DNA from 2 places in the Carnobacterium gallinarum DSM 4847 genome. Region 2 is predicted to be linked to the other one. Evidence: riboswitches for the same ligand, from Rfam matches in the RefSeq annotation. Region 2 holds a riboswitch; the other holds the start of a gene.
The links. A riboswitch is a leader RNA that binds a small molecule or an ion and turns the genes downstream of it on or off. The one in region 2 is predicted to bind thiamine pyrophosphate.
Positions count from the first base shown of each region.

Region 1: another riboswitch for thiamine pyrophosphate. It lies ahead of tenA (thiaminase II); the one in region 2 lies ahead of thiT (energy-coupled thiamine transporter ThiT).

Region 1 covers NZ_JQLU01000005.1:2,464,629-2,469,069, reverse strand. The annotation lists gene thiD (bifunctional hydroxymethylpyrimidine kinase/phosphomethylpyrimidine kinase) at 1-793, opposite strand, end outside; gene thiE (thiamine phosphate synthase) at 1-15, opposite strand, end outside; gene thiM (hydroxyethylthiazole kinase) at 774-1,586, opposite strand; gene tenA (thiaminase II) at 1,579-2,277, opposite strand; TPP riboswitch at 2,419-2,523, opposite strand; gene helD (RNA polymerase recycling motor HelD) at 2,579-4,441, opposite strand, start outside.
Region 2 covers NZ_JQLU01000004.1:95,673-100,113, reverse strand. The annotation lists gene cls (cardiolipin synthase) at 162-1,610, opposite strand; gene thiT (energy-coupled thiamine transporter ThiT) at 1,752-2,357, opposite strand; TPP riboswitch at 2,430-2,532, opposite strand; gene BR43_RS03190 (XRE family transcriptional regulator) at 2,819-3,250, opposite strand; gene BR43_RS03185 (serine/threonine-protein kinase) at 3,385-4,441, shown strand, end outside.

The DNA of each region.
Region 1 (4,441 bases), on a different contig from region 2:
GATTTGTTGGACCATGTCCATGACCAACATCAATTGGATAACTCAATGCTGCTTCAATAAAAGCCTTTGCAATTTCAACAGCCTCTTTGACACTAGCGCCCTTAGCTAATTCTGCCGTAATACATGCTGAAAATGTACACCCTGTTCCATGAGTATTTTCCGTATCGATCCTTGGACTACTAAACCAATGAATCGTGCCATCGTCAAGTAACAAAACATCCGCAGAGACCTCAAAATCCTGACTATGTCCACCTTTAATGACCACATTTTTCGCACCTAAACGTTGCAACTCATAAGCTGCTTGCTCCATCTCAATTGAACCTTCAATTTTCCTTTGTAAAATAACTTCTGCTTCAGGAAGATTAGGCGTAATCACCGTTGCCAATGGTAGAATATCCTTGATTAAACTAGTAATGGCACTATCTAACAATAACTTTTGCCCACTTTTCGCAATCATCACTGGATCCACTACCAAATAACCAAAATCTTGTCCTTGAATAAATGCCGCAATTAACTGGATAATCTCAGTTGTAAATAACATTCCCATCTTATAAGCTGAAATTTTAAAATCTTCCGCAACAACTTCCAATTGATCTTGAATCGCTGCTAATGGAATATCATAGACTTTTTTTACACCACGTGTATTTTGAATCGGCAAGGCGGTCAAAACAGATGTCCCAAAAACTTTACATTCTTGAAAGGTTTTTAAATCTGCTTGCAATCCTGCACCACCACCACTATCAAAACCAGCAATTGTTAAGGCTTGGACTTGCTTAATTTTCGCTAATGTCATAGTAAATTCGACCTTTCTCAAATAGTTTTTCACCCGTCATAACCGATAATTCATCTAGCAAATTCATTCTAAAACTGCCCACTAAACATTCAGGCAATTTATCCGCTGCCAATTCGCCAGCTAACCCATACATTGTAAATGCCGTCGCCACTGCTGTTAGGTCAGTAACTGAATCCACTACTCCTAAAAATGCTCCACATATACAAGACAATAAACAACCCGAACCAGTCATTTTTGGAAAATAATCGGTGCCGTTTCTTACGCGAATCACTTGAACTCCGTCGGTAATAATATCTTCCGCACCGCTAACACCAACTAAACACTGATAGCGCTTAGCAACTTGTTTGGCAATCTCAGCAATATCTCCTGTGCCGTTACCCGCATCAACGCCTTTCGCTTCCCAATCTGCATTGGCAATTGCAGCAATTTCACCCGCGTTGCCTTTGATTAAAGCAAATTTGACCTCATTTAATAATTCCTCTGTCACTTGCTTACGATATGCCGTAGCACCTGCCCCAACAGGATCAAAAACAATCGGTTTATTTAATTGATTGCCAATTCGTCCAACTTCCTTCATTGTTGTAATTTGGCTTGCATCCAACGTACCAATATTTAATACAATTGCATCTGCTAATTGGGTAACATCTCCCATTTCATCAAATGAATTTGACATAAATGGCGATGCCCCAATTGCTAATAACCCATTAGCCGAATCATTGGCAACAACAATATTTGTAATATTATGCACTAGAGGGTTTTGTCTTCTTACTTTCTCTACTAATTCACTATTCATTTGATTCTTCCTCCCTATTTCCATCTGAATCAGCCCATTTTTCATGTGTCAATGCCATGCTCCAAAAATTCAATTCTTCTTGACTACTAATCATAAATGCCTGCTCCATTTGTTGACGTTCATAAGCTGTTGCCTGCTCCGCTAAAGCATCTATTTTTTGACAAAAAAATTCAATATGTGTCTTCAAATCCTCCGTAACATACGTTTCTATCCAACGCTGATACCTCTCATTAGGTGAACCAACTTTAACTAATTCCATGCCTATTTCATAATACAACCATGGACAAGGCAGTAAGCCCATCATAGCGCTAGTCAAGGACTCGGTATAAAATACTCGGTACATATGGGACACATAATGATATGCTGTTGGCGCAATTGGAACACTTAGAATTTCTTCCTCACTAATTGTTAATTCATTAAATAAACTCCCTCTAACTGCTCGCTCACCTTTTTCAAAATCCTCTGCTTCACCAATAAATAATTGCTTTAGTTCCGGATCTGTTGTTTTATCTGCAATTAATTGATAAAGCTTCGCAAAATGCTCTAAATAATAACGATCTTGGATTAAATAATAACGAAAAGCTTCTGCTGGTAACTGTCCATTTGCCAGTTGTTGAATAAATGGATGTTGGATACTCTGTTGCCAGATAGCATCATATTTTAACCGCATTTCTTGTGTAAAACTTGTCATTCGCTTATTCCTTTCATCATGATTTTTTTGTTAAATACGGTGATTTCTACTTAAAAATCGACCTTTAAACTCACCTAACTCATCATAAGAACGCAAAAAAACACTATAACTAGCCTAGTTATAGTGTGACGAATACACGGATTCATTCGTTAGCCACTTCCCTACGCAAGTATCAACTTACAGGTTCAAAGGGATCGAATGGCGACATTCATCTCAGTCCTAAAAAGGACACCCCTAGTGTTTAAATATTCTATTTAACTGCTTTTATCATAGACTATCCAAAGGGGAGTTGTCAATTATATCAATCCCCTCTACTTCCAAACAACTTACTAACCGCCCCTTCATAACTAACAAATAAGCGCTTCATGCCTCGAGACACTGCGGTATATAGAATCCGTTGATCCCGCTGACTAGTGTAATTTTCGGAAGAGGCATTGTACACTAAAACATGATCAAATTCTAATCCTTTTGATAAACTAATCGGAATCACATGCACATTCAGCTTTTCTAATAGTTGGGAATCTATTTCCGTTATTAACCAAGTGGCTTCCTCCTCAGTTTTAGTAATTATTGTTAATTTTTCACCTTGTAATTGTACTGAAATTTGTTCCAATAAAGCACAAAAAGTCTCAATCGTTGAACTTTCAAAAAATTGAGGTTCCTTGCCATCTGGTCGAATAGGCACAATTTCCATCTTTTCATTTGATGTAGCCAACTGCCTAAAAACCTTCGTAATCGCCCCACTAGAACGATAACTATTCAATAAATTATAGTGCTTAATTTGGTTTTTTCGACTAGTTAAATTGATTAGAATTTCATCAAATGTACTACTGGAATTAAAAATCGCCTGATTTTCATCTCCAACCATTGTAAAATGACTTCTTGGAAATAGATCTGCTAGCAAGTACATCTGCGCCGAAGTATAATCTTGAACTTCATCAATCAAAATAAAACGCCTATTTGGAATATCTATTTTTTCAATAAATGTTTGCCGAATCAATAATAATAGAACAGCTTCATCCAAATTCAATTCCTCTTCATTCGCAAAAATATAGTCCTCTCCTTTAAACCCAACATACAGACTTTCAAATAAGGCCACCACATCAATCCATTTATTTTGCTGAATTTGCTTCGTAACTAGACGGTATTGCTTACGTAACAAGCGCTTGCCATAGCTAAAAATACTTTCTTCTGACTCATCCGTTATAAACTCACCAAAATATTTTTGCTGCAAATCCTCTGATAAAGACAATATTTGATTTTGAGTATCATTATTTTTCGCTTGTGTTCTAATTCGTTGTTCCCAATAACTAATCAAACGTTTTTTAGTTGCTTGAATTTTATCAATAATTCCTGAAAATTCCGGAGTGGAAGTGTATATTTTAGCGATTTCTTCCTTAGAAATGATTACTTTACCTTTCCTCGTAACATCATTAAATACTAGCTTTGCATCCTGTAACTGAGTACCTGACTGCTGAATATAATGGCTGAATTCTTTACTTCTTAAAACTGTTGTTTGACTATCCACTTGATCACGACTAATTCTAGTAAAATAAGTTGCTTCATCCTCCAAGGGTTTTCCCAAATAGTATTCAGCAAATTGAAGCAACGTCATATTTTGTGGATTCTGCTCACCTAAGGATGGCAAAACATCGGAGATATAAGAAATAAATTGATTATTAGGTGATAAAATTAAAATATTATCTGAAGTAATTTCTTGACGCAGTGAATAAAGTAAATAGGCAATTCGTTGCATAATCGTTGAGGTTTTCCCACTTCCAGCTACGCCATCCACTAAAAGGATTGGATGTTGTGTATCTCGGATAATGGTATTTTGTTCTTTTTGAATCGTAGTTGTGATGTCTTTCATTTGACGAGTAGAATCTTGTTTCAACGCATTTAATAGCACATCATCTTGAATCGCCACTGCTGTATCAAAAAATTTAAGCAACCGATCCCTTTCAATGACAAATTGTCTACGTCCTGCAATCTCAACATCAATTTTATTTTGATTGACCCTATAAAAAGATGGTCCAATCACATTGTTATAAAAAAGTTCAGTAATCGGGGAGCGCCAGTCATATATCAGAATATTCCCTACTTCATCTGTGAAATTATGAATGCCAATATAAAAATCTTCTAATGGATCTGCCTCTAGAAAGTC
Region 2 (4,441 bases):
TTTGGCTTTATTTTGTTAAAAAAATGGAAAATTACTTTTTCTCTTAACTTTAAAACCTACTAGAAATCCTTTTTCTACGATACAAGATGAGATGCTTAAAAACCACTCTTCACTATAGAAAAAGCAACTCCTATTAAAACTAACAGGAGTTGCTTTTTTTTCTATAAAATTGGGGATAACAATCGGGAAAATTCTTGTTTAAACTTCATCCAACTGGATTGATTTTCTATTATTTCCTCAGTTAATAAATAACATTTTTTAATATCATCTTCGTAGATTTTTTGTAATTGTTGAGCAATGGCTGGGTCATAAATAAAGGCATTCACTTCAAAATTTAATTTAAAACTCCTAAAATCAAAGTTTGCCGTTCCAACTGACGCAACCTCACCATCAATCACAACGGTCTTAGCATGTAAGAAACCATTGTCATAGATATAGACTTTCGCACCAGCTGCAACCATCTCACCTGCATAATAAGTAGTCGCTCGATAAACAAAAGGATGATCCGGTTTATTAGGAATCATAATCCGTACATCAATACCTGACATTGCTGCAATTGTAATCGCATCAAGAACACTATCATCTGGAATAAAGTAAGGAGATTGAATATAAATTGATTTTTTCGCCATACTAATCATTTTGATATAGCCTTTTTTAATCTGTTGTTGTTCTGAATCTGGACCACTCGAAACGATTTGCATATTGGACTTGCCCTTGTTTGGAATGATTGGAAAATACTCCTCTTGATAGTCAAGACGATGCTTATCTACTGCTGCATTCCAATCCATAATAAAGCGACTTTGCAAAGCCAATACTGCATTTCCTTGAATTCGTAAATGAGTATCACGCCAATAACCAAACTTTTTATCTTTGCCTAAATATTCATCACCAACATTAAATCCACCAACATAACCAATTTTCCCATCAATCACAACAATCTTTCGATGATTCCGATAATTTAGACGTAAATTGATAATGGTCCAATGAGAGCCAAAGAATGGCTCCGCCCTACCACCTAGACTTTCTAAGTGATTAAAAAAGCGATGTTTTGTTGATCTTGAACCCATAGCATCATAAATTACCAACACTTCAACACCTGCTGCTGCACGTTCTTCTAAAGCTGCCAAAATACGTTTGCCTAAATCATCTTGATGAATCGTATAATATAACATATGCACATGATGTTGCGCTTGCTGAATATCGTGAATCAAAGAATCAAATTTCTTATTACCATCAATAAATAGGTCAATTTTATTTCCTTTAGTCACAATAGACTCATCGCTTTCTAAAAATAGACTAGCGATTTCTTTTGTATTCTCTGTTGATTGCTTACTAGATAGTAATTCATCATCCAATAGCATTTCTTTTTGAGCAATAACTAACTCTTTCATCCCAATACTTTCTTGCGTTTTGATGTCAAAAATCTTTTCTCTTGAGATTTTTTTCCCAAAAAAGAGATAAATGATAAATCCAATAATTGGCAATAAAACTAACACTAATAACCATGCCCAAGTAGCTGCTATATCACGCTTCTCACGAAATACAGTCACTACTGCCAAAATAATATTAAGAATAAAAATTGCGTTTACAACCCACATAAATGTACTCATGAAAGCCTCCTTTTAATGTAACGATACCTATTTATTCTACTATGAAGGTTCCAAATATGCCACAATTATTATTTAAATAAGAAACAAACATAAAAAGAGCTTAAAACAAAACCAAATATTGGCCTATTTTAAGCAATTTTTTTATTTAGAATTGGAAACAGACGATTCTTCTGTAGTTAATAGAAAAGGACTGTTTTTTGGAATAAATAATTCAGGCATCTTCGGAGCAAGAATAGCTAAAACGCCTAGTGTTACTGCAGCTGATGCTAATCCACTAGCTCCGTTCATCACTAAAGAAAAGACAAATGGGCTCATGCCACCAAAAGCGTAATCTCCCCAGAAAATCATTCCAGCAATAAAATGCCAGAAGTAACGTGCCACTGTTCCGACTAACGTACCAATTAGAATCCATTTGAACCATTTTTTTTGTCCCTGAACCGCTTGCTGCACTTGTTTTGCAAAAATACCTGAAAAACCTGTGAAAGCAAAAGCAATTAAATACTCTATTAAAACTTGCGGAACACTTAAAAAATAGACCTTCCCTAATAGAAAATGTAAGACACCCCAGAGAAATCCAGCGACAAAACCAGGTAAAAAGCCTCGTCTAAAACTATATAATACTAACGGAATCATCCCTAGTGAAATTGAAAAACTAGAACCGATTTCCAACGGAATAAAAGATAACGCCATAGCTAAAGCAGCCATAATCGTCCCTTCAATCCAAACACCTAAATTTTTATTTAACAAAAAAAACTCCTCCTTGTGTGTAGAACAGGGCCACACAACAAAGGAGGAGCTCGAATTATTTTAGTTAATAATACTTTGCCCCGTCACAATCCCTACGCTCGTACTAACGAACAGGTTCTAAGGGTTAGAATCAAAGATTCAATCTCAGCTGAAAACAGCACCCCTTTGTGATGGTTGTTCTATTTAATTAGTGTAATCTTTGATTACTGTTACAGTTTAACAGCCATGTTTTAAATTGTCAAATAGTCCTCTTCTTTTAATTTGATATTTACCTATTACATCACCGAATTCACTGAATTTAAGTCTGTTATTTGTCCTTAAAAAAATTCAGCTAATTTGCTACAATCTACTTTTTTTGTATTATTTCACACGTTATCTTTAAAGTGAGTCTCACATTTTGAAACAGTTTACTGAATCTTATAATACACAAACAGCCTTCTTCATCTCTACGATTATTTCTGTTAACTTTCAGAAAAAGTTGGCAAGTCCGCTTCAAATAATAATTCGTCAATTTCCAATAATAGATAGCTATGACTAATTCCATAAATAACAATGGCATCCCAATGATGCTTTGGATACAATTGGGCATAACCATTTTTTTTCAATAACTCATTGGTTTCTTCCACAGTCAGTTGAAAGCCGATAGCCAAAGCCACTGCTTTTTCCCTAGAAGGTCGACGTTTCCCATCAAAGTACTGATAACCAGTAACTTCTGAAATCCCAGCAGAACGAATCACAGTAATTTTTTTACATTTTTTAAGCGTTAGTAGATTGGCTAAGTAATCTTTTATATCTTCATTAATTAAATAAGATTGATGTTCGTCAAATAACATAGCAAAATCATCAGCTGCTTTTATTTGATTCATTAAATGTTCCGTATCTTTTTCCAACAAATTAAGTCCCCTCCAACTAGTTTCACTTAATAGTATACCACTTTATCGCTTCTTTATTCGATTTCTACAGGTACTTTTATTTATTACTAGATTTGCTATAATGTAGAATGTGAGTAAAAATAAGGAGCTGGAGCATGATTGAGAATCACTATAAAGAAATAGAAACTTTGACAAATAAAGAAAACGGACCGATTCTTGTCCGACATAACCAAACAAAAGAGTTTTTTGTAAAAAAAATATATACATTAGATTTGTTAGACAAATTAAAAAAATTACAACAAATCAACCATCCAAATTTACCTAGATTACAAGAAATAATTCCATTAGAAAATGAACTTTGGGTCTATGAAGAATTTATTCATGGAAAAAATCTGAAAGAATATATGCTTACTCAACAATCGACCTCCATTACAACCAAAGAAATTTTGAATATTGCAAGCAGTGTCACTCAAGCTCTAATGGTTTTACATGAACGAAACATTATTCATCGTGACATTAAACTAACCAATATTATGATTTCTAACGACCAAGTCATTAAGCTAATTGATTTTGATGCCGTCCGTCTCTACGATGGAAAAAAAGAACAGGATACTGTTAATCTAGGGACAATGGGATATGCTGCCCCAGAGCATTTTGGATTTGCAGAAACAGATGAACGGAGCGACCTTTATTCATTAGGCGTTGTTCTAAATGTATGCGACAGCCATGAGTACCCTACTAAAAAGCTAAGTACGAATCCCTATTTAGCACCAATTATCACAAAAGCAATCAAATTAGATCCTTCCCAACGGTTTCAAACTGCAAAAGAAATGCAGTTGGCTATTCAAGAACAATTAGACTTACTAACAGAAACAAAAAAAACAGCTACTACACCTATTTCTCTCAAAAAAGTGACATCTTCTGTTAGTGAACCTGCTTTCAAGGAAGCCACTAAACCATTAAAAAGTTCGAGTTTAAAGCCAAAAATAATCACACGCATCCCTGGATTTAGAAGTAATATATATTGGAAAAAAATTATTGCTCTATTTGGTTATCTCTTCATACTATTATGTTATATTATCTTAGCTTCAACTAAAGGTAATGCAATTGATCGGCTACTTGAATGTGTTAATTTTACAATTATGATGATAGCTCCTCTGTTCTTTTTTCTTAATTTTTTAGGGGTACAAGATCGTTTGCCCTTCTTTCGCT